Regions from separate parts of the Lactobacillus johnsonii genome, predicted to be linked through region 2. Evidence: riboswitches for the same ligand, from Rfam matches in the RefSeq annotation. Region 2 holds a riboswitch; the other holds the start of a gene.
What was found. Region 2 has a riboswitch for magnesium ahead of H0I41_RS01130 (P-type ATPase actuator domain-containing protein). Riboswitches for the same ligand answer to the same signal wherever they lie in the genome.

Region 1: another riboswitch for magnesium. It lies ahead of mgtA (magnesium-translocating P-type ATPase); the one in region 2 lies ahead of H0I41_RS01130 (P-type ATPase actuator domain-containing protein).

What each region holds. Positions count from the first base shown of each region.
Region 1 covers NZ_CP059055.1:1,033,897-1,050,758, reverse strand. The annotation lists gene H0I41_RS04900 (excinuclease ABC subunit UvrA) at 1-2,507, shown strand, start outside; gene H0I41_RS04895 (IS30-like element ISLjo1 family transposase) at 2,526-3,575, opposite strand; gene H0I41_RS04890 (hypothetical protein) at 3,914-4,366, shown strand; gene H0I41_RS04885 (putative quinol monooxygenase) at 4,433-4,765, opposite strand; gene tpx (thiol peroxidase) at 4,898-5,392, opposite strand; gene H0I41_RS04875 (cupin domain-containing protein) at 5,589-6,002, shown strand; M-box (ykoK) riboswitch at 6,213-6,380, shown strand; gene mgtA (magnesium-translocating P-type ATPase) at 6,457-9,135, shown strand; gene H0I41_RS04865 (MarR family winged helix-turn-helix transcriptional regulator) at 9,267-9,704, shown strand; gene H0I41_RS04860 (ABC transporter ATP-binding protein) at 9,789-11,540, shown strand; gene H0I41_RS04855 (aldo/keto reductase) at 11,664-12,485, shown strand; gene H0I41_RS04850 (transcriptional regulator) at 12,574-12,837, opposite strand; gene H0I41_RS04845 (replication-associated recombination protein A) at 12,953-14,215, shown strand; gene H0I41_RS04840 (amidohydrolase family protein) at 14,270-15,181, shown strand; gene H0I41_RS04835 (hypothetical protein) at 15,199-15,429, shown strand; gene H0I41_RS04830 (Bax inhibitor-1/YccA family protein) at 15,560-16,276, shown strand; gene H0I41_RS04825 (aldo/keto reductase) at 16,356-16,862, shown strand, end outside.
Region 2 covers NZ_CP059055.1:237,157-254,018, reverse strand. The annotation lists gene H0I41_RS01155 (Veg family protein) at 1-53, opposite strand, end outside; gene rsmA (16S rRNA (adenine(1518)-N(6)/adenine(1519)-N(6))-dimethyltransferase RsmA) at 129-1,019, opposite strand; gene rnmV (ribonuclease M5) at 1,009-1,572, opposite strand; gene H0I41_RS01140 (TatD family hydrolase) at 1,556-2,329, opposite strand; gene metG (methionine--tRNA ligase) at 2,329-4,305, opposite strand; gene H0I41_RS01130 (P-type ATPase actuator domain-containing protein) at 4,403-5,434, opposite strand; M-box (ykoK) riboswitch at 5,504-5,676, opposite strand; gene H0I41_RS01125 (TPM domain-containing protein) at 5,733-6,320, opposite strand; gene H0I41_RS01120 (deoxycytidylate deaminase) at 6,310-6,798, opposite strand; gene trpS (tryptophan--tRNA ligase) at 6,818-7,846, opposite strand; gene H0I41_RS01110 (SOS response-associated peptidase family protein) at 7,981-8,592, shown strand; tRNA gene H0I41_RS01105 (tRNA-Gly) at 8,619-8,689, shown strand; gene H0I41_RS01100 (CPBP family glutamic-type intramembrane protease) at 8,733-9,395, opposite strand; gene H0I41_RS01095 (ROK family protein) at 9,538-10,398, shown strand; gene H0I41_RS01090 (glycoside hydrolase family 1 protein) at 10,601-11,980, shown strand; partial or broken gene H0I41_RS01085 (PTS sugar transporter subunit IIC) at 11,980-13,409, shown strand; gene H0I41_RS01080 (PTS sugar transporter subunit IIB) at 13,556-13,879, shown strand; gene H0I41_RS01075 (hypothetical protein) at 13,884-14,132, shown strand; gene H0I41_RS01070 (PTS lactose/cellobiose transporter subunit IIA) at 14,222-14,548, shown strand; gene H0I41_RS01065 (GntR family transcriptional regulator) at 14,548-15,273, shown strand; gene H0I41_RS01060 (glycoside hydrolase family 1 protein) at 15,340-16,833, shown strand.

The sequences.
Region 1 (16,862 bases), 800 kb from region 2:
AAGTTCGTGATGGACGTGTTCATAACTTGAAGAATATTAATGTAGATATCCCACTTCATAAGTTTGTGGCTATTTCAGGACTTTCGGGGTCAGGAAAGTCATCCCTGGCAATGGGAATTTTATATGAAGAAGGGTCGCGGCGCTACTTGGACGCTCTATCTACCTATATGCGTCGACGAATTAAGCAAGGTGCGCAAGCGGATGTAACTAGTGTAAAACATATTCCATCTGCCTTAGCCTTGCGCCAAAGACCAAGTGTTCCTAATGAACGAGCGACTGTTGGAACAACTACTGAAACATATAATGTTTTACGGCTAATTTTTTCAAGATTAGGTTCACCGGTCTGTCCGAATGGACACCGAGTTGCCCCAAGTTTAGATATTGCAGAAGCAATGTCTAAGTCCGGAGATGAGATGGGGCAGGTTACTTGTCCAACTTGTGGTGTAAAGTTTCACGTTCCAAGTGCGGAAGATTTTTCTTTTAATTCTGATGGAGCTTGTGAGCGTTGCAGTGGAACTGGTAAGGTACGCCAATTAGACGAAAGTAAATTAATTACCGATCCCAATCTTTCGATTAGAAACGGTGCTGTAGCTTCTTGGAATTTACCAGGAAGGAACTTTATGCCAAATGTGGCTGAACATGCGGGCGTTAGAATTGACATTCCTTATAAGGATTTAACTGAGAAAGAGAAAGATTTTGTTTTAAATGGTCCTGAAAAGAAGTACCAGATGGATTTTTTGTCAGGAACCGGTCGAGTTTTTCATAATTTTAATGCTTTATATGAAAATGCGCATCAAGCCGTTTTAAAATCAGCTGAAAGTAGTAAAAGTGAACGAGCACAGAAACGTCTTGCAGAATTTTTTACTTATTCAACTTGTCCGGTTTGTCATGGAACGCGTCTTCGTCCAGAACTACTTAATCAGTTAGTTAATGGAAAAAATATTGATCAAGTTCAACATATGCAACTAGGCGATTTGCCTAAATGGAGTAAAGAAGTTCTCGTTAGTCTGCCAGAAAATATGCATCCCATGGCTAAAGCCCTACTCAATGAATTTATTAATAATTTGCAGCCATTACTGGATTTAGGATTAGATTATTTAACCATGGCACGAGCTGGGAATACCTTGTCTACTGGTGAATTACAAAGAATCCAACTTGCTAGAACTTTACGTACAGAAACTACCGGAGTTTTATACGTTTTAGATGAACCTTCAATTGGATTACATCCTGCTAATGTTGATGGATTAATTAAAGTATTGCGTAAATTAGTTGCACAAGGTAATTCCCTTGTGGTCGTTGATCATAATGTTGATATTATAAAAGCAGCTGATCAAATTATTGAAATCGGTCCTGGGTCTGGTGAAGCTGGAGGAGAAATTTTGGATCAAGGCACTCCTTTAGAAATTGAAAAAGATCCTCAATCTTTAATTGCACCTTATTTAGATGGCAAAGCCGATTTAATGGCTCGTAAAGTTAGTGATCAAGTTAATTCCGACCAAATTACTTTTGAAGTAGATCACTATTTTAATTTACATGATATTAAAGCAGGCATTCCTGTAAATCAAATTACTGCTGTAACTGGCTTTTCAGGAGCAGGTAAGACTAGTTTAATTTTAGATTCTATTGTTCCAGCAATTAAGGCCCAAGATAAGGGAGAGCCTTTACCAAAGCAAGTTAAAGAATTTAATTCTCCTGTGCACCATGTTGTAAGTGTGGATGCTTCTCCAATTGGAAAGAGTACGCGTTCAACAGTCGCAACTTATACTTCGATTATGGATAATTTGCGTAAGCTCTTTGCTCAGCAACCTTTAGCCAAAGAAAAGCATTATACTCCAAGTTACTTTTCTTATAATAATAAAGAAGGAGCTTGTCCAACTTGTGGTGGTACAGGAATCGTTACTTTAGATATTCAGTTTTTGCCTGATATGCAGCAAACCTGTCCTACTTGCCATGGAGATAGATATAATCAAAAAATTCAAAAAGTTAAATGGCATGATCTTTCGATTGTTGATGTTCTTAACCTGGATATAAACGAAGCTATTCCAATTTTTAAAGAGATTCCAAAAATTGAACGCGATCTACTTTTATTGAAAGAAGTAGGTCTTGATTATTTACACTTAGGAGAAAGTACACCAACTTTGTCTGGTGGGGAAGCGCAGAGATTAAAATTAGTAACACACTTAAGTCAGAGACAAGACGATACCTTATTTGTTTTTGATGAACCTACTATTGGTCTGCATCCCTTAGATGTAAAGGTATTAGTTCATGTAATGCAAAAACTTCTTGATCAAGGCGCAACTATAATTACTATTACGCATGATCTTAACTTAATCGTTAATACTGACTACATGCTTGATTTAGGGCCACGTGGTGGTGAAAATGGAGGAAAGTTAGTGGCTAAAGGTAGACCATTAGAATTAATTAAAGATCCGCACAGCCTGACCGTGAAGTATTTAGCAGATTATGTCGATCAGTTTAAATTAAATAAAATACGCAAATTGCAATAATAAATTGAACACTTTTAGTTAAGCTGCTTGATAGATTAGATCTAATTCTCTTTCAAAGATTTCATCTGGTGTATGATAGGCCAGTATCTTTCTTGGCAAAGAATTGCACCAGGTTTCAATATTAATGATGTCTTGTAAAGAATAGTTAGCTATTGCTTCTCCCTTAGGAATGAATCTGCGAATAAGACCATTGTGTCTTTCAACTGTTCCCTTATCACAAGAAGTGTAAGGATGGGCATAGTAAACCAGTGTATTGGATACTTTTTCTAGGTTGGAAAGATCTGCAAACTCTGAGCCATTATCAGTGGTAATGGTTTTAAAAATATCATTCCAATGTTCGCTGTATTGCCTTTGGAGTTCTTTAAAGGCCTGCATGACACTGACAGAAGTCTTGTCAGGAATACGAAGAATTAAAAACTCACGACTCATACGCTCAGATAAGGTTAGCAGTACCTCATCATCTTTGCTCTTATGTCCGAGAACTAAATCGCATTCCCAATGACCGAATTCATTACGTTTATTGATCTCTTTAGGACGTTCTTCAATGCTTCTGCCAAGTTTTTTCTTATTTTTGCGAATACGATGAAGCTTAGTATTGCGTTTAAGCTTCTCTGGCAAGTCGTAATTATAAATTCCTAATAAGCCTTGATCAACGTAATTATAAAGAGTTTTGGTGCAGACAACATCGCTGCTAGCGAATTCGCCAACAGCAGTAGCACGATTACTGCACACATCAAGCGACCAGCCATCTTTAAAAAAATGCTTGTGGACATAGCGCATGAATTGAGCTTTCCTGAGAAAGTCTGATTTGCGCCCACAATTTTTACGATGAGCTTTATATGCATCATGCCCTTGAGTAGCCTTATATTTTTTGACTTTACCATGATACAGTTTTACAGTGCCACGCTTAACCTCATAGCTGATAGTAGAAGGAGAACAGTTAAGTTCACGGGCAATTGCACGCAAAGAATAGCCATCTTTCAAACGCAATTGAATAATAACTCGCTCTTCAAATGATAAATGCTTGCCTTTAACGTGCTGGTTCATGGTAGAATGTAAAGAGTCCATTTTGACCTCCAATAGAAAGTTTTTGTGGTTATTAACATTCTATCAAACAGGTCCGAATGGACTTTTTATTTTTTATCAAGTGTTCAATTTAATTTTACAATCAGCGATTAAATAAAATAAATAGTTAATAAGAAGTAGCCAATCTAAGAATTGTAGTGACCCTCGAAATTCGGACACGAATTTCGGGGGGGTTCTTATGACCAAATTATCTAAAGAAGATAAAAAGTATTATATTGAAGCCTATATATTTTTCATCCTTGTTAATTAGTTAAAATTGTTAAATAATTTTGTATAATAAAGTGGCAATTCAGTAAAGTTTGAGAGGATGTAAGCATAGTATGGAAAAGTTAAAAGCAATTCAATTTAATTTTGAAAATTGTGAGTCTGAGCAAATTCCAATTGAGTATATTCCTTATTTTAATTTTAAAAATGTATATACTAACTTAAGCCATCGCTGGGGCCATGAAGAGGAAGATAGTGATATCCTTAAAACAGGCCTTGAATGTGATGGGTTTACTATGATTGCTGACTGGGATAAAGTAAATACCATTGAAACTTCGGAAGAATATAATTTAGCTGACCGGATAGCTAAATTCCATGATTTAGTTGATGTAGATTTGATTTTTAAATCTGGAAAAACTAAAAATATTTATATGCCATGGGAAGATGCGAACTATGGTGAATCTAACGCTTTAATGATTGTCCTAAAGTCTGATTCTAGTTCTTATGTTACTAATAGTAGGTTCAACAATAGTACATTTTTAGAAGTTTATATAGAGAAAAAGGCGTAGGCCAATATCTTTTTAGATATTAGGCATGCGCCTTTTTATTAGTCTTTGAATATGGTTAAAAATCTATTATTTTCGAATAAATTTTTGATCACTGCTTGGAATACCATTCTCGTCAGAAATATAACGTTCTACACGCATATGAAGATCATACTTTTTACGTAGGTCGGCTAATTCTTGCATCATTGGTGAAGCATGGTGAGCTTCAAGAGATTCTTGGTTTTTCCAGCTATCAATTAGAAGAATAGTTTCAGGATCATCTAATGGAATGAAATATTCATATTTTTCATTTCCTGGTTCTTTCCTAATACGGTCGGCTACACCGCTGCTTTCCATTTCTTCAGCGAATTTACGAGCGCTTCCATTTTTACCAGTGTAGTAAAGATTAACTGTTAATGACATATCTAATCCTCCTTAATTATTCGTAGTAGTTCTTTAACCATTTTATATTAAATTTTAATCAAGAAAAAAGTGTTTACCATCAAGACTTTAAAATCTGGTAAACACTTTTTCTATAAACTAATTTTGTTAATCTTAATGTAATTGTTTTAGTTCGTTTAATACTGCATCATAATTTGGCTCATGTGTAATTTCATCAACTAATTCACGGTATAGAATTTTACCATTAGGATCAAGGACCCAAACGGAACGAGCAAGAATGCCAGATTCTGGAATTAATAAGCCAGTTGCTTTACCAAATGACAAATTTTTATCAGACATCAATTGCATATTTTTAACATCTTCAGCAGCACACCAATTTTGTTGGTCTTCAACGATATTAGTGGAAATAGTCAAAAAGTTAATTTCTGGAAATTTATCCATTGTTTTATTAAAAGTTTTGGTTTGAATACTGCAAACAGGAGTATTAATATCTGGTACTACACTAATTAAACTAAATTTACCTAACAAATCAGACTTAGTGAATTCTTGATTGTTCTTATTTAGTACTGCAAAATTAGGCATTTCTTCACCAACTGCTGGCGGAGTACCTATTAATTTAACTTCTTTACCTTTAAAAGTGATTTTCATAAGTTATACCCTCTCTTTCTTCTTATTATCTTAAATATAGCAAATTATAGGAGGTATCTTAAATATTTAGCCTATGTAGTAAAATACCATACCTTAAATGCATAGATGTCTAGTAGAAATAACTATTTTTAATTTATAAAGGGTAGATATAAACTAATAGATGAGAGAAATAAAGAGTTTTACGGAGGAAAAAATAATGGCAAAAAATGAAGAAGAAGTAAAAAATAGTGTCTTTGGCTTTGGTAAATTTAACGAAGCATACGCAAAATACTTTCAAGGAAAGAGTTACCTCAATCCTTTAGCATCAAGTAAAGAGGCTAAAACTGGTGTAAGTAATGTAAGTTTTGAGCCTGGTTGTCGTAATGATTGGCACATGCACTCAATTCCTCAAATCCTAATTGCCGTTGCAGGTGAAGGTTGGTATCAAGAAGAAGGTAAACCAGCACAGAAGATGGTTCCCGGGGATGTTGTAATTGTTAACCCTAATACTAAATACTGGCATGGTGCTACCAAGGATTCATGGTTTGCTCATGTAGCAGTAATGGTCGGAGACGGTAAAACCACTTGGCTTGAGCCAGTTTCTGATGAAGAATATGACAAGTTAGGTTAAATTTATAAAGTTTCATAATTAATAAATTGATGTGTATAAAAAGTTAAGTGCTAATGGTAGTGCTTAACTTTTTTAGTAAACTTGATAATTTCTTTAAAGAATACTTGAAGTAAAATATTTCGATTTTTTTAAGAAAGTAAAGAAATTATAAAGACGGTTGAATAATAAAAAATAGTCGTTTAGGCTATAGTCGTCAATTAAATAAAGAAGCAAATAAACTGTTAGGTGAGACTCCTACGTAAATATATGCTGATGCCCAGGAACATCCAGAGATGCCAACGGGTCAAACAGGAACTGTCGAGTTAAGGCTTTTCCCAGTCAGCTAGTTGAAAAAACTTTACGTTACGTAGTGTTAAAACTGAACGACGAGTATTAAATCGCTATTATAAGACCAATGCAGTTTTTGCGTTGGTCTTTTTGTTTGTTTGCCGATTTTTTAGAGGGAGAGATTACTATGTTAAAATTCAACTCTAAAGATCGTGTAGTAACTGATGCGACTTTAGCTAAGCAAATTGCTGGAAAAGAAAAGAGTGAAGTATTAAAGCAATTAGATACGTCAATTAATGGGTTAAACCCTGCGCAAGCAAAAAAGCGTTTAGAGCGCGATGGGTTAAATGAAGTATCAAATAAAGAGTGTCATCCAAAATTGCATTTTTTATTTGATGCTTTCATGACTCCATTTACAGGAGTATTACTGTTTTTAGCTCTTTTATCTTTTTTGACTAACTATCTTTTTGTTCCTGCAGATCAAAAGGATCTCAGTACAGTCATTATTATGATTACAATGGTTTTAATTTCTGGAATAACTAGTTTTATCCAGAATGTTAAAACCAGTGACGCAGTTGATTCACTATTAAATATGGTATCTGTAACCACGAATATCAAACGAGATGGAAAAGATCAGGAATTGCCAACTAAAGATGTTGTAGTTGGTGATATTATCAATCTAACTGCTGGGGATCTGGTACCAGCAGATCTGTATTTATTAAAAAGTAAGGATCTCTTTTGTTCAGCAAGTTCATTAAATGGTGAATCTAGTCCTGTTGAAAAACTAGCAAATGAAAAGCCAAAGGAAAATGATAACTATTTAGATTATCCGAATATTTTATATGAGGGAACAAATATTGTTTCAGGCTCTGCAATGGGCGTTGTATTTGCTACAGGTGATGAGACAGTTTTTGGTAATTTAGCACGTACTCTTAGCAAGAATAAAAATAAAGAAACAACTTTTGATATTGGAATCAAAAATGTTTCAAAGATTTTATTGATTATGACCGCCGTAATTGCACCTCTTGTATTTTTAATTAATGGTTTAACCAAAGGGGATTGGCTTAATGCATTGATTTTTGCTATTGCTACAGCTGTGGGACTAACTCCAGAAATGCTTCCTGTAATTGTTACAAGCAATCTAGTTAAGGGATCAGTTGAAATGGCAAGGCACGAAACCATTGTTAAAAGAATGAATTCAATTCAAAACTTCGGATCTGCAGATATTCTTTGCACAGATAAAACTGGGACTTTAACTCAAGACAAAGTAGTTTTAGAACGTCACTATGATTTGAATTTAGAAGAAAAATCAAAAGTCTTAGAACTATCATACTTGAACAGTTACTATCAAACAGGGATGAAAGACTTAATTGATAAGGCAATCATTAATGCAGCTAAAGATGAATTAGATACAGAAGAAATTAACCAAAATTATCAAAAAATTGATGAGATTCCCTTTGACTTTAAAAGAAGACGAATGAGTGTCGTGGTAATGAATAAGAAGCATGAACACTTATTAGTAACAAAAGGAGCTGCTGAAGAAATGCTTGCTTGCTCTAATCGGTTGGAAATTAACGATAAAATTACCATGCTTGATCAAGAGCAGAGACAAGAAATTTTAAATAAGATCAATCAAATGAATCAAGATGGGTTACGGGTGGTATTGCTAGCCTATAAGAAAAATCCTGCTCCTGTTGGTGAATTCAGTGTTGATGATGAGAAAGAACTAATTTTAACTGGATTTTTAGCATTTTTAGATCCACCAAAGGATAGTGCTAAAGCTGCATTAACTGCTTTAAAGAGGGATGGAATTACTGTAAAAATCTTAACTGGAGATAATGAAGCTGTCACTAGAAATGTTGGCAAACAAGTTGGGTTAGATATTAATTGCGTGTATCAGGGAAAGGACTTAGAAAATAAAAGTTCAGCTGAATTGAAGAAAATGGTTGAAGAATGTGATATTTTTGTAAAACTATCCCCACAACAAAAGGCACAAATTATTCAATTATTAAGAGAAAATAACCATACTGTTGCTTATATGGGAGACGGAATTAATGATGCGCCGGCTATGAAAGCAGCCGATGTTGCTATTTCCGTTGATACAGCCGTAGACATTGCTAAAAAATCTGCTGATATAATTTTGTTACATAAAGACTTAATGATTTTAGAGAAAGCTGTTCAAATTGGTCGGCAAGTCTTTGGAAATACGATGAAATATATTAAAATTACACTTTCATCTAACTTTGGTAATATTTTATCAATTTTAGTAGCATCATCATTTCTTCCTTTTCTTCCAATGCTTCCAGTTCAACTTCTCATTTTAGATTTAATGTACGGTACCAGCTGTCTATCAATTCCATTCGATACAATGAACAAACATTATTTATCTGAACCAAGAAAGTGGAGTACTAAGAAGCTTCCTAAGTTTATGTTCTATTTTGGTCCTACATCTTCGATTTTTGACATCATAACTTTTGCATTACTGTTCTTTATAGTTTGTCCACAAATTATCGGAAGTAGCTATGCAGGAGCAACTGCTTCACAAAAATTACTTTTTTCAGCTGTCTTTTGTACTGGCTGGTTTATTGAATCGCTTTGGACCCAAGAAATGGTTATTCATGCACTTAGAGATCCAGGCCTCCCATTTATTAAACAGCATGCTACAGCAATTGTTACATGGGCAACGATTGGTATGGCTGCAATTGGGACTATGTTACCATTTATTATTCCTGTCGCAAAAGCAGTGAAATTTGGTCCAATTCCAGTATATTTTTTAGGAATTGTATTTATTTTATTGATTTTATACATTGCTTTAACGATGTTAGTAAAGAAATGGTATCTAAAATCAGAGAAATGTTTAATCTAATTGTTTTAATATTAAATCTATTTTTAAAGGAAGTATGATTTACTACATACTTCCTTTTGTTTTATTGTGGCATATTTTATAATTAGGTATCTAACAGTATACATTCTAACTATTAACAAAGGGGTTAAAAGATGACAGATAAAGTAGAAAAATATCAAGAAATGATGGATTTATTCCGTTTATACTTCAACTTTTCTAAAAGATTTTATGGGGAAGAAGTAAAATTTAGTCAACTTACTCCTCAGCAAGGACGAACTTTGATGTATATTCAAGAGCATCCCGGTATGATTCAAAGGGAACTAGCTGATAATTTTCATTTACGTAATGCCAGTGTAACTAATATGTTGAAAAATCTTGAACGTGATGGATATATTCAACGCAAGCAAGATGAAAAGTCTGCTCGAATTAAACGGATTTATATTACCCAGTTAGGAGAAAAACAAGTTATTGAGATGAAAAAAAGCTTTAACTTGATATTAAAAAAACTTTCTAGTCGAGTAGACGAAAAGCTATTAGATCAATTAATTCCACTCCTGAAGGAACTAAACCAACAAGTTCGAAATAATTAGTGACTTGACAGTTAGGTATCTACATGTTTTAATACTAAGCGTTAATTATTATTAGGTACCTAACTATTAAGGAGGAATGTATTAATGGATAGAGGAAGACCCCAGATTGAAAAAGGAAAACATAGTTTTAGTTTTCAAGATTTTTTTAAATTAATAAATCGAGTGCATCCCAAATATTGGCAATTAATTGTTGGTATTCTGGCTGGCTTAATTGCCATGGGAGCAAACTTAATTGTTCCTCAATTTGCACAAAGAATTATTAATAACTTTAAGCATTTAAATATAAACCTGGTAATTATTACTGGAATAGTATTTTTTGGTGGAGTAATTATTAGTGCCTTATCTGGTTATATTTTGGGAGTTTTTGGAGAGCATGTGGTTTCGAAACTTCGTGATAATCTCTGGGCTCGCTTACTTAAGATGCCAGTTAGTTATTTTGATAATACTTCGACAGGTGAAATTTCATCAAGACTAGTTAATGACACGTCACAAGTCAAGAATTTACTTGCTAATACCTTACCTAATGCAATTACTTCTTTATTACAATTCTTTGGTGCTGTCGTCATCATGTTTATGATGGATTGGCAGATGTCCTTAATCATGGTTCTTGCCGTTCCTTTGGTGATATTCGTTCTATTACCATTTATGAGATTGTCAGGAAAAATTGGCCGGGCACGTCAAGATGAACTGGCAAAATTTTCTAGTGAGTCAACTAATGTTTTAAGTGAAATCCGTTTGGTAAAATCAAGTAATTCAGAGAAGAAAGAGCTTGCTACTGGAACAAAAAGAATTGCTAAACTTTATGCAATTGGGGTAAAGGAATCCTGGATTAACTCCTTGATGCAGCCAATTTCTAATATGTTAATGATGATTTTAGTAATTGGTATTTTAACTTACGGTGCTATTCGTGTTATGCAAGGTACACTTACTATGGGTGCACTTATTTCCTTCTTAATGTATCTATTTCAATTGATGGGTCCAGTAATCATAATTAGTCAATTTTTCAATGAATTAGCTAAGACGTCAGGTTCAACTGAACGTATCGGCGAAATGCTTAATGAACCAATTGAAGTATCTGCCGATAATCAAAAGGTTGATATTGCTGGAAAAGAATTGAAGCTGCAGAATGTAAGTTTCTCATATGAAAAAGGAAAGCAAATTCTACATGATATCAATGTGTCGGCTAAGCCTAACACTGTTGTCGCCTTTGCTGGTCCATCAGGTGGTGGAAAATCAACAATTTTTTCACTAATAGAACGTTTCTATAAACCAACTTCGGGAAAGATAACTATTGGTGGTCAAAATATAGAAGAGATTGATTTAACTGATTGGCGTAAACAAATTGGACTTGTAGGTCAAAATTCATCAGTAATGCCCGGAACTATTCGTGAAAATCTGGTTTATGGCTTAGGAAGAAAAGTTAGTGACGATGAATTATGGCATGTTTTAAAGATGGCATATGCAGATAAATTTGTAAAAGAGGCAGAAGATGGCTTAGAAACACAGATTGGTGAACGAGGTGTTAAGCTGTCTGGTGGACAAAGACAGAGAATTGCAATTGCGAGGGCCTTTTTGCGTGATCCGAAAATCTTAATGCTTGATGAGGCTACTGCAAGTCTTGATTCAGAATCTGAAGCTATGGTACAAAAAGCCTTAGCAAGTCTGATGAAAAATAGAATGACTTTAGTAATTGCTCACCGTTTAAGTACAATTGTTGATGCAGATAAAATTTATTTCATTGATCATGGAACTGTTTCCGGCTCAGGTACTCATGATGAACTAGTAAAATCAACACCTCTTTATGCAGAATACGTTCATAATCAATTTAAAAAATAGTAGATAAAAATAGCGGCTTTTAAGTCGCTATTTTTTGTATAAATTAAAATAAGAGTTTTATTTATTCTTTTAGGATATGATTATCATATGGAAGTAAAATAATGAATTAACATAGAGGTAATTATGAAACATTTAACGTTAAATAACGGTGTTAAAATCCCAATTTTTGGCTTTGGAACTTACGAGATTAGCCCAGACCAAACAAAAGAAGCTGTTTTATCTGCTTTTAAAGATGGCTACCGTTTAATTGATACAGCACAATATTATCAAAATGAACAGCAGGTAGGAGAAGCAGTCCGCGCAAGTAATCTTAATCGGGATGAAGTTTTCATTACTACAAAGACCATGACTGATGGATATGAAGCGACTAAGCAGGGACTAGATGAATCTCTAAATAAAAGTGGCTTAGATTATTTTGATTTAGTCTTAATTCATTGGCCAATGGGCCACGATTTAGATACTTGGCGCGCTCTAGAAGAAGCATATAAAGCTGGTAAAACGCGAGCTATTGGTATCAGTAATTTTAATAGTCGACAAACTTTAGAATTAATTAATCATGCAGAAATTCGGCCCATGGTTGATCAGATTGAAACACATCTTTTATTACAACAATGGAAAATGCACGAATTTTTGAAAAAAGAAAATATTATTCATGAAAGCTATAGTCCGTTAGGTAACGGTCAACAAAATCTGATGACTAATCCAGTGTTACAAAAAATTGGTGAAAAATATGGTAAATCACCAATCCAAGTGATTTTACGGTATTTAGTCCAGAATGACATTGTAACTATTCCTCGCTCTACTAATCCAGCCCATATTAAAGCTAATATTGATATCTTTGATTTTGAGTTAGATAAAGAGGATCTTAAGCAGCTTCGTGCTTTAGATGAGCGCAAGCCAATTGATGGTTGGCCAGCAGAAATGCGAGAAGATGAGGATTATTAAGCTGAAAAACATAATATAAAAACATAAAAGAGTAATTGTAGTCTCATAGATGGTATGAGATAGACAATTACTCTTTTTTATTACTCACTTAATTATTGAGCGAGTCTCGTAATTTTTCTAAAAATAAGTTTCCTAAATTAGATAGCTTTCGATTCTTCTTCCAAATAACGATATTGGGATCAGTAATTTGGGGAGAAAGAGGGCGAGCAGTTAAGCCTTCTAGTTTCTTATCATATAAATTATTATAAGAAATTTGGACGCTATGACCTTCACCAGCTAAAAGAGACGCAGTATAAGCTAAATTGCTGTTTGCAACCGTTAAATCAGTTGGGGTAATCTTACAATCGGACAAAGTGTTTAAAATGATTTGAGTAGAGCTTGGGGTTATATAAATTTGTTTTGAACTAATAATTGTGATAATAATAGATAAAACTTAACACTTTACTATAAGTAAGAAGGTCGATTTTATGCCTATCAAAAAGCCACTAGCAGATTTGATCCGGCCAAAAAATTTATCGCAATTTGTAGGTCAAACTAAGCTAATTTCTGAAGGAAAGCTCCTTTATCAGATTATCAAAAATCATGTTCCAATTTCGCTCTTATTATGGGGACCGCCTGGAACAGGAAAAACAAGTCTAGCGCAAATTATTGCTCGAGAATATGATTATCCGCTAGCCACTTTTAATGCTTCGATTGATAATAAAGCAAAGCTGATGCAAATCATTAATACTTATCCTTATCAATCATTTGTTCTACTGATTGATGAAATTCATCGCATGACGACAACATTGCAGGATTATCTTTTGCCTTATTTAGAGAACGGACAAATTCTTTTAATTGGCGCAACTACTGAAAATCCTATTATGTCAATTGTTCCTGCTGTCCGCTCACGTTGTCAGATTTTTGAATTTGAGACTTTAGACGATAAGGATATTAGTGAGGTTTTAGTCCGAGCTCTAAAAGAAGTATTTCATTTAGATGAAAAACAAATAGATAAAGAAGCAATTAATATTATTGCTCGTTCAGCTGATGGAGATTTGCGTGTAGCATTAAATTTATTAGAAACTATTCATGCAGTTAATGGAGAAAAAATTTCAGCTAAAAATGTTAAGGAGTTTGTAAAAGGTCAACATTTTGCTTATGACAGAAAAGCAACTAAACATTATGATTATTTAGCAGCTTATTCCGATTCAATGGCTGGGTCCGATACTGATGCAGCCTTGTATTATCTTACCGTCTTACTTAAAAACGGAGATCTACCGTCAGTAGTACGGCGTTTGCGAGAAATTCCATACACATATGTTGGCTTAGCCAATCCAGAACAAGTAACGCAAATAGTAGTTGCAGCTAATCAGGCAGAAAAAATAGGGATGCCAAAGGCAAAATATCCTTTGATGTTTGCGACTATGTTAATGTGTTTGTCCCCTAAGTCAGGTGCTTTTGATGAAATTTGGGCAAAGCTAGATAAAGATACTATTCATCCTAATAAGCATCCCATGCCACGTGGATTACGAGATATGCATTATAAGCATTCAGAAGAAATAACAGGTGGTGGGTTGATAGATAATCCATTTACACAACCATTTCAAATTGCAAAACAAAATTACATGCCTAAGGGGCTTGAAGGTCAAAGATATTATTTTGCAAAAGATAATATTAATGAGAAAAAGCTCGAACAACAATATTTGAAACTTCATAAATATATTTATGGTAAGGAATATGGAGAGTAGGTCATTTTAATAATTATGCTAAAATGAAGGTGAAAGAGAAAAGAAGGTAATATAATGAAAATAGACGCATTTGCACATATTTTAACGCCTGATTTTTATCAGACCATGTTAAAAATTGATGCTACAATTCCACAAAAATATCCTTTTATAAAGATAGAAACTCTCGTTGATTTAAATCAAAGAATAGCTAATTGGCCGGATAAAAATACTAAGCAGGTAATTTCATTTGCTAATATCAATCCAGAAGACTTTGTAGATGAAGAGAAAGCTAGTCAAATTGCACAAGAAGCAAATCAAGAACTGTCTACTATCATAGCTTCTTATCCTGATTATTTTGAAGCGGGAGTAGGGATGCTAGCGCTAAATAACGTTCCTGCTTCGCTCAAAATCTTAGAGAAGATTAAGGCCGATAAAAACTTAGTTGGCGCACAGATTTTTACTCGTCATTTAGGTAAAAGCATTGCTGATTCTGAATTTGAACCAATTTTGTTGAAAGCAGCTGAACTACATCTTCCTTTATGGCTACATCCCGTTTTTGATAATCGAAAACCAGATAATAATCTAGTATTTTCTTGGGAATATGAACTATCGCAGGCTATGTTGCAACTAGTACAAAGTGATATCTTCAAAAAAGCACCTGACTTGAAAATTTTAGTTCACCATGCAGGGGCTATGGTTCCATTCTTTAGTGGTAGAATTAATCATATTTTAGATCCAGAGCATGCTGAGATGTTTAAGAATTTTTATGTTGATACGGCTATTTTAGGTAATACGCCAGCTTTACAATTAACAATAGATTATTTTGGCATTAATCATGTCTTGTTTGGAACTGATGCTCCGTTTGCAGTGATGCCAGCAGGAGCTGATGAGATTGTATCTAATGCAATTGAAAATCTAGATATCTCGGATTTATATGATAAAAAGATCTTTGAAACTAATTATTATCATATGCTTGAGAGACAATAAGGGAGAGAGTGAGTATTATGAATGCAAATGAAAAAATTATCGCACTAGTTAAGCCTGAATATTTAAATAAAATACCTAAGATTTTTCGTAAGCACGCAACTGAAAATACTTTTAAATTAATTGCTAAGGAGCATCCGGATTTATATAAAGCTTTTGAAGAAGAAGCTAGTGCAGAAGAAAAAGAAGAAATGAAAAAAATAGTGAACGGTATTTTCGAAGAACGAATGAAAAAACATAAAATGTTGTAAAAAAGCAATCTTCAGCATTCATGCTGTTGATTGCTTTTTTTGTGCATAAAATAATAGCTCATATTTCTATTCATGCTTACTAAGTGATACATTAAAAATGAAAGAATATAGGTAGATTGGAGGACTTAATATGTATAATTTCGATCAAGAACCAGAGCGGCGTCACTTAGTTGATGAAGCTGGACTAAATAGCTTTTTAAGTAAAATTTACGGCTATATGGCTCTCGCTGTTTTTGTATCTGCTCTGAGTGCTTACTTAACGATGACTGTATTTGCTAGACAAATGGTTTCTTTAATGGTTCATCATCCCTGGACGATGTGGCTTTTATTATTAATTCCGATTGTTCTAACATTTGCAATTAATTTTCAGGCAACAAGAAATCCAGTAGCAAGTTTTATTTTACTGATGGTGACAGCGATTATTTATGGAGTAACTTTTGCTTTTATTGCAGGCACATATACAGGGCAAGATATTGCTTCTGCTTTTGTCGCATCTGCAACGGTCTTCGTAGTCATGGCCATTTTAGGTACAGTTACTAAGAAAGATCTAAGTAGGTGGGGCTCCTACGCGTCAGCAGCATTAATTGGTTTAATTGTAGCGATGTTAATCAACATGTTTTTAAAGAGTTCAGCAGCTAATTACATCTTTTCATTCATTGCAGTTATTATCTTCACTGTTTTAACTGCTTGGGATGCACAAAGAATGAAGAACATCTATTTACAATTTGGTGGTGAAGTTTCTGCGAATGGATTAGCCGTTATGGGAGCTCTTCAGTTATATCTAGACTTTGTTAACCTATTTTTGCAATTCTTAACTATTTTTGGCTCAAATGATAATAATAATTAAAAACAGTGTTTATTATTGTATTTATTGCATTTTTAGACTTAGAATGAAGGAGAATGAGTAGAAAAGGGAGGACTTATAAATGACAGAAGTTCCAACTATTACATTAAATGATGGCAATAAAATGCCTTTACTTGGTTTAGGCGTCTTCCAAATACCAGATCATGAAAAAGCAAGACAAACAGTAGAGATGGCGTTAGCAAACGGTTATCGCATGATTGATACTGCAGAAGTATATGAAAATCAAATTGCTGTAGGTGAAGCAATTGCAGAGAGTGCAGTTAATAGAGACGATATTTTCTTAACTACAAAAATTTGGGTTTCAAACATGTCATTTAAAAAAGCTACTAAAGCAATTGATCATGACTTAAAAGAATTAGGAACTGATTATTTAGACTTAGTATTACTTCACCAACCATATGGCGATACATTCGGCGCTTGGAACGCTTTAGCTGCTGCTAAGCGCGCTGGTAAAGTTCGTTCAATTGGTTTATCAAACTTTTATCCTGATCAATACATGAACTTAGAGCTTGCTCATGAAGATAAGCCAGCAATTAACCAAATTGAAATTAATCCATGGTTCCAACAA
Region 2 (16,862 bases):
TCACCCAAATGAGAATCCAAACTTTGTTTAATTGCCATTAGTGTTGTTGGCACTGGACGTCACTCCTTTGCTTGGATTCATTTTATCAAAAATTTAATATTTTTTCAAGTCTGTAATTTGTAACCGTTTTATGCTTGCCGATCTTTTAGAAGATGTGCCAACTGAACAAATTGATTTAGAGTTAATTCTTCCGGACGAACTCTAACATCTAACCCTAGATCATTAATTAATTTCTCGCGTTCATCTTTATCTTTAATTAAAGTCTTCAAATTATTAGCTAAAGTTTTACGACGTTGAGCAAAACACATTTTCACTACATGATCGAAGAATGCATAATCATTAATGTCAGGCTTTTCAAGAAGTGGCGTTAAGACAACAACCGCGGAATCAACTTTAGGTCTTGGCATGAAAGATGTGCTCTTTACTTCTTCGGCTAAGCGAACATTCATCCGGCTTTGCACTGCAATAGACAAGGGACCATATTCCTTTGTTTTAGGCTTAGCAACTAACCGTTCAGCAACTTCTTTTTGCATCATTAAGGTTAAACTTGAAAAATCTAAATCACTCTTAATCAGATTAAAAATAATTGGAGTTGTAATGTAGTAAGGTAAATTAGCAACAATCTTAACTGATTTACTTAAATCAAGAAAGCCATCATTATCCTCTACAAAGTTAGCTTTCAATACATCTTTCATTACTAACTTAAACCGATCTTTCAATTCTTCACCATCAATTTTTTGTGGCAATTCATTGTTTAAGATTTCTGGTAAATCTTGATCAACCTCATAAGCCAAAACTTTGGCTCCAGCTAAAAGAAGTTGTTCAGTTAATGAACCAATTCCAGGTCCAATTTCAATAACTTGGTCTCCTGGCTGAATATCTGCTGCTTCAACAATTCCTTTAATTGCTGGTAAATCTACTAAAAAGTTTTGACCTAAATTCTTTTTCGCATGCATAAAATAGCGATTAACAATTGCTTGAGTTCTAACTGGACTTGCAATCGGCATACTATTTGACATCTTCAACTGCCCTCTTTAATTCATCATAAGTAATTCCAAACATCTTTAAGCGTTTATAAAATTGTTTACTATTTCCATATCCAATTCCTAGCTTAATCCCAACCTTCTCACGTAAAAGACGAGCACCCGAGCTCATTCCTAAGCCTAACTCATCGTACTTTTCCTTAGTGATATCACTTTCTATCGGTTTAACTTCATGCAAATCACTTAAAGCACGAATCAAAGCTTCTTTTGAAGCGTGTTCAACTCCTAAACTATTTCCACGCTTAGTTGGTTCTCCTTCTTTGCGTGTAATAAAAGCTTGCTTAGCCTGAGGAGCTGCTTGGGTAACTAAACGTCGAATCCTTTCGCCATTATAATCTGGGTCAGTAAAAATAATTATTTCTCTAGTTTGCGAAAGTTTCTTTATTTCAGCTAAAGTTTGTTCAGATACCTCTGAACCATTGGTTTCAATAGTTTCAATTCCAGGAAAAAATTGTTTTAGACGTTTGGTATCATCTCGACCTTCAACAACTATTACAGCATTAAATTGTTTTTTATTTTCTGATTCCATATGCCCTCATCGTATTCTCAAATGTATGCTTGGCTACTTCTTCAACAGAGCTTCCACGCAAATCGGCAATTGCTTCAGCTACATAACGCACATATCCTGTTTCATTTTGTTTTCCACGGTATGGCTTCGGTGTTAAATATGGAGCATCAGTTTCAATTAAAAATTTGTCCCACGGCACAACCTTAGCTGAAGCATGAACATCAACTGCTTTAGTAAAAGAAACCACACCAGAAAATGAAACCATCATCCCTAAGTCAAGAAACTTATTGAGCCATTCCGGATCACCATTGAAATTATGAATTATCCCACCATATTCACCGACATGACTATCTTTCAAAACTTGATAAGTATCTTCAAAAGCATCTCGAGTATGAATATTAACAGGCATTTTCAAACTATGAGCCAAATCAAGTTGTCGCGCAAAAACTTTGCGTTGTACCTCTCTCGGGGATTCATCCCAATAATAATCTAGTCCAATTTCTCCTAACGCGACAGTTTTAGGTTCTTTTAGTTGCTCAACTAGCTTATCCTCAGCTTTTTGATCATAGTCTTTAGCAACATCCGGGCAATAGCCAACAATAGCATATAAGTTATCGAATCTTTGACTCAAGTCAATCGCACGTTCGTTAAATTCAGGATCTTGTCCAGCAACCGCACTTTTCACAACACCTAATTCTTTAGCTCGTTCAAGATAAATGTCTTCTTTTCCGCGAAAAGATGCATCATTTAAGTGTGTATGCGAATCAAAAATCTCCATTAGCCTAATTCAGCTCCAACCTCATGTTCATCGCCAACAATAGCTAACTTAACCTTGCCATCCTTTTCACTAGATAAAAGCATACCTTGACTTTCATGTCCTAGCATCTTACGTGGCTTTAAGTTAGTAACTGCAAGGACCTTTTTATCTAAAAGTTCACTTGCATCTGGATAAAACTTACGAATACCACTTAAAATTTGACGTTCGTTTCCATCACCAAAATCAAGTTTAAACATTAATAATTTACTTGATCCCTTTACTGGCTCAACGGATAAAATTTGACCTACTTGAATTTTGACTTTGTCAAAATCATCAATTGTAATGTGTTTTTCTTCTTTTTGTTGACTTCTAGTCTTCTTCTTTGGCTTAGCCTTCTTCATTTCTTCCTTAATGTACTTAACTTCAACATCATTTTTAAGTCGTGGGAAGATTGGCGTCGGCTTTTCTGTTACCTTAATGTTCCAGTCAAAGCCGCCAAAATCAAGTTTCTTTTGATCATCATTCTTCCAGTCAAGTCCGAGTTGTTCAAACATCTTAACTGGGCTCTGCGTCATAACTGGTGCAATTAAAATTGCAATTAAACGTAAACTTTCAGCCAAGTTAGTCATTACTTTAGATAGTTCTTCACTCTTGCCCTCTTTGTTTAACGTCCAAGGTGTAGTTTCATCAATATATTTATTTGCACGAGAAATGAGCTTCCAAACACTATCTAAAGCTTGAGAGAAGTGGAGGGCATCCATTTGTTTTTGATATTCAGCAATTGTTTCATTAGCTGTTTTAATTAAATCTTTTGCAAATTCATCCTGTTCTGAAGCAACTGGAGCAACTTGGCCATCTTGATATTGATTAATCATTGAAACAGTTCTATTTAACAAGTTACCTAAGTCATTAGCCAAATCAAAGTTAACTCTTTCAACAAAATCTTCCGGAGTAAAAATACCATCTGAACCAAATGGAATTGCACGCATCAAGTAATAACGAAGAGCATCTAAGCCATAACGTTTAACAATCATTTCTGGGTAAACGGCATTACCCTTTGATTTAGACATTTTACCGTCTCTCATTAATACCCAGCCATGCCCAAAGATTTGCTTTGGAAGAGGAAGATCAAGTGCCATTAACATAATTGGCCAATAAATAGTGTGGAAGCGAACAATTTCCTTACCAACTAAATGTACGTCAGCTGGCCAATATTTCTTAAATAATGCATCATTATCTGAACCATATCCAAGAGCAGTAATATAGTTAGAAAGAGCATCAATCCAAACATAAACAACATGCTTAGGATCACTAGGCACAGGAATTCCCCAATCAACAGTCGTACGAGTGACAGATAAGTCTTCTAAGCCTGGCTTAATAAAGTTATTTACCATTTCTTTCTCACGAGAGTGAGGCAAAATAAAGTCTGGGTGATCCTTGTAGTATTGAAGTAAGCGATCAGCATATTTACTCATTCTGAAGAAGTATGATGGTTCCTTAACTAAACGTACTTCATGTCCTGATGGAGCCTTTCCGCCAATCACATTGCCATCATCATCTTTATATACTTCAGCAAGTTGTGATTCAGTGAAGTATTCTTCATCTTCTACAGAATACCAACCAGTGTACTCACCTAAGTAAATATCTCCTTGTTTTAATAATCTTTCAAAAATCTTTTGTACAGCTTTAACGTGATCTTCATCAGTTGTTCTAATGAAGCGATCATAGGAAACGTCTAACATTTTCCATAGGTCCTTATAGGAATCAGCCATTTTATCTACAAATTCTTGTGGTTTAATTCCTTGTGCTTCAGCTTTTTGCTCAATCTTAAGTCCATGTTCATCAGTTCCAGTTAAGAAGAATGTATCAAAACCGCGAGATTTTTTATAACGAGTCATGGTATCAGCAGCAATAGTAGTGTATGCATTACCGATAGTTAATTTTCCAGATGGATAGTAAATAGGTGTAGTAATATAGAAAGTTTTCTTTTCAGCCATCTTTATTCTTCCTCTCATAAGTCTTTTAACTGCTAGTATAACATAGCATGCCTACATAAATTTGTGTACCAAAAAAGGAATTTCTTTTTAGAAATTCCTAGTTAGATTGATTTTGTTTTTTCATTACCATGCTATTACTCGGATGGTGAATTGAATTTTTTAGTAATTGGCTAGTGATAGAAATAGGAACTGCATCAGAGGTTAATCCGACAACTACTGCAAGAGCAAATACTAAAGTATTTTCCCAGTTGCCATGCATCATACTACTAATTACTAAAAACAAAGGAACAATAACTGCAGCTAGAATTAAAAATACTCTTGTTAAATTTCTGGTATCTAAATTAAACACGTGCTTCTTTAATTCCATCTTGGAAATATTTTGAGATAATTTTCCAAAAATAGTCTCTTTTCCAGTCGCAAATACTACTCCAACTCCAGAACCAGAGATAATTCTGGTACCTGCGTATAAAATATTGGCATAGTCTACATAACCATGATTGTTTCTCTGACCTAAAGAAGTAATTTCACTCTTATATACTGGATTATCTTCATCCATAAAGAAATCGGCTGAACAAATTATATTATTATTCTTTAAAATTCTTACATCTGCCGGAACCACTTCTCCAGCTTGTAACAAGATAATATCCCCAGCCACTAACTCTTTAGTTGCCAACTCTTGTGGCATGCAGTCGCGCATAACTTTAGTAGTGGGTGATATTTTATGTAGTAAATTTTGAATAGCCGCTCTAATTTTGATATTTTGAATGAAACTTAATATTCCAGAAATAGCTAAAACTAAAATAATTAAAACAGGTGTATCTAAATTATGAACTTTTAATTTATAGTTAAGCATAATAGATACAATTGCTAAGCCTAAAAGAATACTTGTAAAAGGCGTCATAAATGCTTCACATAAAAATTGAAGTCTAGTATTTTTAGGTTTATTTACAATTTCGTTAGGACCATTTTTTGCTAAGCGTTGCCTCGCATCTTTAGTTTGAAGGCCACTAATTGAGGTTTTTAATCGTTGCAGTGTTGCAAATTTATCTTCGCATGCAATCCGGCGCACCAGCTTGGTGTCTGTAGTATGTCTTTTGCCGGAAGTGTTGATTTTTAACATCTTCAACATCCTTTCTTAAGAACCTAGCAAACAAACAAAAAGCCGATGCAAAAACTGCATCGGCTTAAATCCAAGCGATTTTTATACTCGTCGTTCAGTTTTAACACTACGTGACGTAAGGTTATAAAAATATAACTAGCTGGCTGGGGAGGGCCTTATATCGACGATCCCTGTTTGACCCGTTGGCATCTCTGGATGTTGCTGGGCGACAGCATGTGTTCACGTAGGAGTCTCACCTAACAGTTTATTTGCTCTAATATTTAATTTCTATTGATACTTTAACGGCTAACTAGCTTTTAGTCAAGCCCTAATGTGGCTTTCGCGTGCTTTTGAATAAAACTAATCCAAAACTAATTAAAGCTGCAATCACTAATCCCCAAACTAAACTTACACTTTGTGGATGATCAATTTTTTGTAACTCTTCTTGCGTCAAAGAATTTTTATCATAAGATAACTTATCTTTTTGGGCAATTAAAGTTGCACAGGCATTAAAAACTAATCGAATTCCTGAGTTGAAGCTTGATTTTTTCTCACTTCTTAATTTATCGCCTGCATATCGAATAATGTTGCTACACTTATTTTGTGTCAAAACATCTTGGTAATTTTTACCAACAAGAATTTGAACATTTTTTCTTTTATTTTGTAATGCAGCTACAATAATTACCTGATTTTTCATCGGCCTAATTTTATTTATATCATTACTATTTTTTAGACTTAAAAGCCGAATCTCAGGTTTATTTTTTGTTTTTTGATACTCTTTATTTTTTTGAGTTACTAATTCTTTAGTTTGGTTATTAAATAAATTTTGCAGATCACTAACAAAAGAAGTTGTACTAGCAGTAAATAGTAAAAAAGAAATTAGGAGTATTCCAAAACTGATAAACTTATTTTTCATTATCCGTCTTCTCTAACCTCTCAGCTAAGCTTTGAACATATTTATGATCTAGCGTTACTTGTTCAATCGCCACACCCTTTTCACGCAGTAACTTGAGTGCTAACGGATTATCATGATAATCATAATAATAGTTAATTTTCTTAATACCAGCCTGAACTAAGCATTTGCTGCAATTAAAGCAAGGAAAATAAGTCACGTAGATTTCAGTACCTTCAGTTGAAATACCATTTTTAGCACACTGAATTAAGGCATTCATTTCTGAGTGAATAGTTCTAACACAGTGTCCATCAACCATTAAGTGACCAACGTCATCACAATGAGGTTGTCCAGAAACACTTCCATTATAACCAGTGGCAATCATCCGGTCGTCCTTGACCAACACACTTCCCACTAGGGCTCGGTCACAAGTTGAGCGCTGTGCAATAACTAACGCCTGCATCATAAAATATTGCTTCCACGGAATCCTGTCTCTTGTCATCAGTCTTACCCTCTTTAAATTATTTATTTAACCTATCAAAATAATTTAAACCAATTGCTTCTCTAACTTCTTGTAAAGTTTGGTTAGCAACTTCATTTGCCTTCTTTGATCCCTCTAGTAACATTTCGTATACAGCATCTGGATCTTGAGCAAACTTCTCTCTACGCTCTCTAATTGGCCCAAGTTCTTCTTCAAGAACCTTATTCAAGTAGCGTTTAATTTTAACGTCCCCTAAGCCACCTTTTTGATATTGTTCCTTAAGTTCAGCCACCTTATCTTTATCTGGTGCAAAAACATCAAGATAAGTAAAGACAGTATTACCCTCTACTTGACCAGGATCTTCAACATGAATATGGTTTGGATCCGTGTACATTGACATAACTTTCTTTTGTACAGTCTTTGCATCATCGGACAAGTAAATTGCATTTCCAAGTGATTTAGACATTTTTGCATTTCCATCTAAACCTGGAAGTCTACCTTGTCCCTTTGGTGGGAAGTAACCCTTTGGTTCAACTAAAATATCAGTGTTATAAACTCTATTAAAAGTACGAACAATTTCTCTAGTTTGTTCAAGCATTGGTTCTTGATCATCCCCAACTGGAATTATTGTTGCTTTAAAAGCAGTAATGTCTGCTGCCTGAGAAACTGGGTAGTTTAAGAAACCAACTGGAATTGAATCTTTAAAATTCTTTTGCTTAATTTCAGTTTTAACAGTTGGATTTCTTTCTAGACGTGCAACTGTTACCAAATCCATGTAATAAGCAGTTAATTCAAAAAGAGCAGGGATTTGTGATTGCACATAGATAGTAGACTTTTCAGGATCTAGTCCAACAGCTAAGTAGTCCAAAGCTACTTGAATTAAGCTATTCTTAATTTTTTCAGGATCTCTAGCATTATCAGTTAGTGCTTGAGTGTCCGCAATCATAATATAAGGGTCATATTTACCTTCATTTTGTAATTTTACACGGTTTTTTAAGGAGCCAATATAGTGACCAATATGAAGTTTTCCGGTTGGTCTATCTCCAGTTAATAAAATTTCCTTTGTCATATTTTTTCTCCAATATATCTGTAATCTTTAGCTTTACCTCCAATTCTAGCAAAAATCCTTATTTGTTTAAACTTACCTAAAAGTTGCTAAAATTAAATTGAGAGAAAAATTACATAAAGAAAGGATGAATAGAGATGTGTAGTCATTATGAAATGCCATCGCTTAAAGAAATTAAGACATATCTAAAAACTGATTTAGAATTACCACTAGTTGTATCAAAAAACATTGAAGACAAATTTGAATCTGTTACTCAAATTTATCCTAAATCTCCATCTTTAGTTATGCTATATAGCGATGACGAACTAAAGTTAGTTGAAAAGAAATGGGGCTATCCAAGTCCATTTAAAAAGAATCGAGTAATTTATAATGCTCGGGTAGAGCGTTTTTATGAAGAAAAACCATCAATGTGGGATGATTCATTTGCTCGCCAGCGGTGCATTATTTTATCTAATGAATTCTGGGAAAGTAGTAAGCAAACTTACCTTGCATCAAATAACAAAACCTATCATGAACACTCATCTTTTACTGCAAAAGATGAACCGATGGCATTAATTGCTGGTATTTATAAAGGGGATGACTTTTCAATGGTCACTACTGCTTCTAATGATACTGTGCTTCCAGTTCATGAAAGAATGCCCTTAGTGTTAAAGCCATCTGAATTACGTCGTTGGCTCTTTCAAAACTTTACTTCTCTACTTGACCGGTCAGAATATAACCTAGACAGACATCAGTTGCCACATCGTTAGCAAAATGATATAATCATTTTGCTTATGCGGGTATAGTTTAATGGTAAAATGTCAGCTTCCCAAGCTGAAGATGCGGGTTCGATTCACGCTATCCGCTTATATTAAAAAACGAGGAACTTTATGAAGTTCCTCGTTTTTTGTTAGGCTAAAATCACCATAAAAATTCCATTTAGGATTGCTAAATAAATTGGCATCATGATTCTTTGTGAATATAAGTAAGACCAAGCAAAAAGCATCCCGTAAAGACTATTGAGAATAAATAAACTAAATGAAGTTTGAAAATTAAGTATTCCATAGAAAAAGCCTGAGCACATAATGCCAACTATACCGCTAACCATATTCTGTGCTCTAAACCCATAATTAAAGAAAAAACCTGTTGTTAAATATACTTGCATTGCTGGTAGCAAAAGACCAGTCGAAAATATAAGAAACCAAAATAAAAGATTACATTCAGCCTTTTGATAAATTATTTGAAAAGACATTAAGGGCACGCTTCCTTTAGCTTGAAGATAGGAAACAAAAACACGTCCTAAAATCACCAGAATAGATACACCAACTATAAATCCATAATCTGCTAATAAAGGCATCGTGGGCTTTTTTTCAAAAAATCGTTGTTCTCGATTAAATTGTCGAATATAAAAATATAAAGTAAACAAGGCACAAAGTAAGAAAAAAAAGTACCCTATTTTATTTACATGATCATTTAACAGAGCTAATTTTTTAACTCCAATTACAATTAAATATAAGACCAAATAAACAATATATCTAGTCAAATTTCCTTGTCTGGACGATGGTGTATTCATGTATTTTCCCCTTTATATCAATTACTTTCAATTATAGCAAAGCATTTACTATTAGTTATACTTCAGGAAAAATATATACTTATTGACAGCGCTTACGTTGATGATTAACATGAAAGATAAGATAAAAAGAGAGGTAATACTAATGAACTTAATCGCAATTGATATTGGCGGCACAACTATTAAAATCGCTACCTGGATAAATCAAAAATTAAAGATGGCATTTACTATTGATACACCGGATAATTTAGATACTTTTTATGAGGAATTAACTGATGCAGTTAACGAAATAAAAGCTAATCATAACATTGATGGTGTAGCCATCTCTTCTCCTGGTGCTGTTAATAAAGCTACTGGCGTGATTGAAGGAGCAAGTGCTCTACCGTATATTCACAACTTTAAGATCGTACCTGAATTAGAAAAAAGATTTGGTTTGCCAGTAAGTATCGAAAATGATGCAAACTGCGCAGCTCTTGCCGAAATCGCTGACGGAGCAGCTAAAGGATGCAGTAGTATGGCATTTTTAGTTATTGGTACCGGCGTTGGGGGAAGTATCATTATTAACAATCAAATCTGGCATGGTGCACATCTCTATGGCGGTGAATTTGGTTTTATGATTATTGATGGTAAGCAGTTAAGTGAGCTAGCTTCACCTGTTACCATGGCCAAGCGCTACAATAAAAAGACTGGAAAAGATTTTGATGGTAAGACTGTTTTTGAACTTGCTGACACTGATGACCCAGTTGCTCAAGAAGAACGGGGAAAGCTCCTCCATGCTCTTGCTGTAGCAATTTTTAATATTCAACACAGTTTTGATCCTGAAAAAATTATTATTGGTGGTGGAATTTCACAAAATCCAGAATTAGTTCCCCTACTCGACGATGAAATTGCTAAATTAAGAAATAAGATGGATATCGAGACCGTGAAACCAATTTTGGATATATGTACATTAAAAAATGAAGCAAATTTGCGTGGAGCGGTTGCAGATTTTGAAAAAGAGCATTAAATTTTATATAGACACTTTTTTATTATTAAATAAATGTGTTTGAAAGCATCATGAAAAAGGACTGAGGAAACCATCCCAGTCCTTTTTTGTTATCTAATTAAACAAAAGTATATATTTTTATATGAAAGTGCTTTACTTTTGTTCCAAATAAGATTATATTTATACATGTAAAACATGTAAGCGATTGCAAAGAGGAAATATTATGAATAAGCACAAAATGCCTAAAGACTTCTTCTGGGGCAATTCGGTTTCAAGTATGCAAACTGAAGGTGCCTGGGATGAAGACGGTAAAGGCTTATCAGTTTACGATGTACGACCTGCTACAGAAAATACTACAGACTGGCACACCGCGATTGATGAATACCATCGTTATGATGAGGATTTAGACCTAATGAAAGAAATGAATATGAATATGTATCGTATTCAAATTTCATGGTCAAGAGTTTGTCCCGAAGGAGACGGGGATTTTAATCCTAAAGGAATTGAATTTTATGACAAATTAGTAGATGCCATGCTTGATCGCGGAATCGAGCCGATGATTTGTCTTTATCACTTTGACATGCCCCTACACCTAGCAAAAGAATACAACGGTTTTATGTCACGCCATGTTGTTGATGCTTTTGTTAGATTCGGCAAAAAGATGATTGATCATTTTTCAGACCGAGTTAAATACTGGATTGTTTTCAATGAACATAATCTTTACTTCCAAGACGAAGTATTTAACATCTCTGGTTACGAAAAAGGTGACAAAACTTTAGATGATATGTATACCATCTTTCACCACACCATGATCAGTCATATTCGATTGGCTAATTACATCCATGAAAAATATGATGATGTAAAAATCGGCGGAATGCTTGCCTTCCAACAAATTTATCCTGAAACTTCAAAATCTACCGATGTTTGGGCAGCAAAACAAATTCAAGAATTTTTGAATTTCAATATTTATGATGCAGACACTGGCCGTGGTTATTCACCGGAAGTACTACAATACGCTAAAGACCACAACATTAATTGGGATATAACTGAAGATGATAAAGAAGAAATGAAAAAAGCAAAGGCTGACTTTTTAGCTTTTAGTTACTATTCTTCTTGGACAGTGTCAGCTGATAAAATTCCTGCCGACGTTGCTCCTAACCGTTACATGAATTATGGCGGTGTAGAAAACAAGTATCTCAAGACAAATGCTTGGGGCTGGACAATTGATCCACTTGGTTTTAGAAACGCCATTACCACTATGTACAACCATTACAAGATTCCAATCTTCCCAATTGAAAACGGAATCGGCTTAAAAGAAACGTGGGATGGTGAGCATATGATCGAAGATGATGAACGTATTGCTTACCACGAGGAACATATTAAGGCTATGAAAGATGCCATGTTCTTAGATGGAGCTAAAGTTTTAGGTTATCTAGGTTGGGGATTAATCGATATTCCAAGTTCACATGCCGATATGGAAAAACGCTATGGTGCTGTTTACGTCAACCGTTCAAATCATGACTTAAAAGATTTAAAACGTGTTCCAAAGAAATCATTTTATTGGTTCCAAAAAGTATTAAAAGATAATGGAGACGAAATATAATGAGCGAACAAAAACAATCAGGCAGTATGTGTTTGTTAATAAACACATACTGCCTCCAGTAATGAAATTTGTTAATACTAAGGCTATCCAAGCCTTACAAAATGGTATGATTTATACTTTACCATTTATCCTTATTGGATCTATTTTCTTAATTTTAGGAAATATTCCTATTCCAGCCGTAGCTAATGCAATTAATGCTTCCGGTTGGGGTGCATTCTTCAACCAAGCCTACACTACTACTTTTAGTATCATGGCTATGTGGGCAGCAGTTGGTATTGCCTATATTTATGTTAAAAATGAAGGCTATGAACCACTAGCACCCGGTCTTACTTCATTAGCTGCATTCTTAATGCTTCAAACTTTAACTATTGACAGTCCATTAAAGAATGCCATGGCTAAAGGTATTGACGGTGGAATGAGTGCAAAAGCAGTAACTGAAAATATTGATAAGTTACCACACGCTTTACAAACATTCCTAGAATCACCAGTTACAGGTGTCTTCAACATTACCTGGCTTGGTGGCGACGGAATGATCGCCGCAATCATTGTTGGTTTGTTAGTCGGCTGGATTTACTCAGCTATTATGAAAAAGGGCTGGACTATTAAGTTACCTGAACAAGTTCCAGCTGCTGTTTCTAACCAATTTACTGCTATGATTCCATCAGGAATTATCTTAATTGGTACTATGCTTATTTACGCAGGCTTTAAGTTAACTACTGGTTCAGACTTCTTACAATGGACCTACCAAACTCTTCAAATTCCACTTCAAGGTATCTCTGATTCACTTGGTGGTGCCATCGCTATTGGATTCTTAGTACCATTCTTCTGGTTCTTTGGTGTTCACGGCGGTTTAATTGTTGGTTCTCTTGCTGGCCCTATGCTTCAAGCTAACTCTTTTGATAATGCTCAATTGTACAAAGCTGGTAAATTAACTATTGCCAATGGTGCTCACGTTGTTACTAACGAATTCTACAACAACTTTATTAACTTGACTGGTTCAGGTATCACTATTGGTTTAATTATCTTTATTTTAATTGCTGCTAAATCAGCACAATTACGTTCAATCGGTAAAGTTGAATTAGTTCCTGGTATCTTTAACATTAACGAACCATTCCTATTCGGTTTACCTATTGTTATGAACCCATTCTTAGCAATTCCATTCTTCTTAACACCAGTTGTAGTTGCTATCTCAACTTACTTCGTAATTAGAACTGGTATTGTTCCCCCTCTTAATGGTTTTGCTTGTCCGTGGACAATGCCAGCTGTTATCTCCGGTTTCCTAATTGGTGGCTGGAAGATGGCAATTTGGCAAGCATGTACATTAGTTATTTCAACTTTGATCTACTGGCCATTTGCTAGAAAGTACGACAAGATCTTAGTCCAAAGAGAAGCTGCAACGCTTAAGAAAGACGAAGCTGAAGGTAAATAATTTTTTCAGCTATTAACTAACACTTATGATCAAAATCGTGCTATAATGTAAATGCTTTCAATGATGAAAGTGCATACATTTAATTTATAGATCAACACTCAAACACTGAAAAACACTTAATTAGATTTACAAAGGAGATAATTATTATGGCAGATAAAACTATTATGTTAGCTTGTTCAGCAGGTATGTCAACTTCACTTTTAGTATCAAAGATGCAAAACGCAGCTAAAGAAAAAGGTAAGGACTACAAGATCTTTGCTACTGCAGCATCAGGTATTCAAGATGAAATTGATAAGGAACACCCAGATGTATTAATGCTTGGACCTCAAGTTCAATACATGGAAGACAGTGTTAAAAAGATTACTGATGAAGCAGGCATCCCATTAGCAGTTATTAACATGCAAGACTACGGTATGATGAATGGTGAGCATGTTCTTGAAACTGCTCAAGAATTAATGGGCGATAAATAGTCAAATGAACGACGAAGTAAAAATTGTTAACGAATTTGATCGTAACGGTCATCACTTTAAAATTGGAGTCAGCGCAGATGGACAAGTTTCTATTTATTTAGATAATGAAACTAAAGCTCATCATGGCTATCATTTTCCTGGTATTATCCAAGTCCCTAAAGGTCTTGAGATAGACGGACAAATGCTACTGCAATTACCAATTGATTGTGATGCAGCAATTGATCAAGGAATTCAAGAATTAAAACAAAAATAATTTATGGGAGATGCTTGCTGACATAGTAAAATAAATAATTGTCAGGAGCATCTTTTATTTTAAAAATACTATCTAGGAGAATTAAAATTATGGCACAAGAAAATAGCGATAACATGCAAGTTGTAATGGGAATTATTATGCAAGCTGGTAATGCAAAGGCTGCTGCTATGCAAGCAATCCAAGCTGCTAAAAAAGGCGACTTTGAAAAGGCTGATGAGTTTATTAAGCAAGCAAACGAAGGCTTAGTAAATGCCCACAATGTTCAAACTGATATGTTGACCCAAGAAGCACAAGGTAACCATGTAAAAGTTGACCTTTACATGGTTCATGCTCAAGACCACTTAATGACAGCTATTACTTTTATTGATTTAGCTAAGGAAGTAGTAGCTGTTTACAAAAAAATGGCTGAAAAGTAATGACTGCTGAAGCAAAGTACTTAAAAGTTGCTCGAATTCTACAAAAAAGAATTGAAGATGGAGTCTATAAACCTCAAACTCCCCTTCCTGACCAAAAAACACTTGCAGAAGAATTACACGTAAGCCGTTTAACTGTTAAGAAGGCCTTAGATGGTCTACAAAGAAAAGGTCTGGTTTATAAAGAATCTGGTCTCGGCACTTTTGTCTTAGGCCCAATTCCAATTCAAGATAAATTTGATTCACCAGCAAATGCTTTTAGTGGTTTAGCTAATCTACTAGGATCTAATGAGGTCACTAGCGATATCATTGAGTTTAATGTTGAATTTCCAAATGAAGATGTTCAACATTACTTAAAATTAAAATCTAGCGATCCAGTTTACAATATTCGTCGTCTAAGACGGCTTGAAGGTAAACCTCTGATTCTGGAACATACATTTATGCCAGTTAACTTAGTTCCAGATTTAAATGAAGATATATTACATAATTCTATCTATAATTATCTTCATCATAATTTGAAACTTAAATTTGGCGTTGCCTATCGTAAAATTAAGGCTACTAAGGCTGATGATTGGGATCAACAGTATCTTCAAGCCAAAAAAGACGATCCAATCTTAGAGCTGGAACAAATTGTCTGGTTAAACAATGGTCAACCAGTTGAATATTCAACAAGCCGAAATCGCTACAATGAACGAAATTATGTCGTTTTAGAGACAAATAGCTTTTAAGTAAAAGTTCTAGAGCAATTCTAGAACTTTTTTTATAAATTTAACCAAATTAAGAAAGGAAAAAATATGACAAAAAACTACTCTATGCCTAAAGACTTTTACTGGGGCGGTGCTAGTGCTGCAAACCAGTATGAAGGTGGTTATAAAGACGGTGGAAAAGGATTAAACGCCGTTGATGTACTAACTAATGGTTCTGCTAGTGAACCAAGAAAAGTCACCTGGAAAACTGCTGATGGCAAAACTGGATCTACTCCAATGGTTTGGGGAAAAGAGTTTAAACTACCCGAAGGAGCAAAACCAGCTCCTTTAGCTGACTATTACTATCCAAGCCATGAGGGAACAGACTTCTATCACCACTATAAAGAAGATATTAAATATATGGCTGACATGGGCTTTAATATGTTCCGTCTATCATTAAATTGGTCACGTATCTTACCAAACGGCGATGATAAAGAACCAAATAAAGAAGGCTTAGCCTTCTATGATAAGGTCTTTGATGAATGTGCTAAATATGGCATTGAGCCTTTAGTAACTCTCTCCCACTATGAAACGCCCCTATCTTTAGTTAATCGTTTTGGAGGCTGGAAAGACCGAAAAATGATTGACATTTTTGTTCATTATGCTGATATTGTAATGAATCACTACAAAGGAAAAGTTAAATACTGGCTAACCTTTAACGAAATTAATGCTATGGACATGGCTCCTTATATGGGCGGCGGATTAATTGATGGTAGTGAACAAAATCGTGCTCAAGGAGCTCATAATCAGTTTGTAGCAAGCAGTAAAGTAGTTAAGCTAGCTCATGAAATCGATCAAAACAATCAAGTAGGTCAAATGCTTGCCTACTCTGCTTACTATCCTTATACTGCTGACCCAGCTGATCAAATTTTAGTTATGAAAGCTAAACAAGAGATGCTCTTTTACTCAGATGTTCAAACTGGAGGTCGTTACCCTGAATATCGTTTAAAACAATATGAACGTGATGGCATCAAACTTGATGATAAGCCAGAAGACTATGAGTTAATAGAAAATTATCCAGCAGACTTTCTAAGCTTTTCTTGCTACACTTCTAATGTTCTTACTACGCATGAAGCAGACGCAAAAGCTAATGGTAATGTTTCCGCAGGTGGCGTTAAGAACCCTTATCTTGACTACAACGCCTGGGGATGGGCAACGGACCCAGATGTATTACGAATTGCCTTAAATGACCTTTGGGATCGATACCATAAGCCCCTCTTTATCGTTGAAAATGGTCTTGGTTGGGGCGATGAATTAACTGAAGATCATAAAGTTCATGATGACTATCGAATTGACTATCTTCGTGCCCAAATCAAATCAATGGAAGAAGCAGTTAATGAAGATGGTATTCCTTTGATGGGTTATACCATGTGGTCAGCAATAGACTTAGTCTCAAATGGTACTGGTGAAATGAAAAAACGCTATGGCTTTGTTTATGTTGATCGTGATGACAAAGGAAATGGATCTTTAAAGAGATATCCTAAGGATTCCTTTAACTGGTATAAAAAAGTTATTGTCTCCCATGGAAAAGATTTAGACTAAAAAACAAGATAGAACCTAGCTTTTTCTAG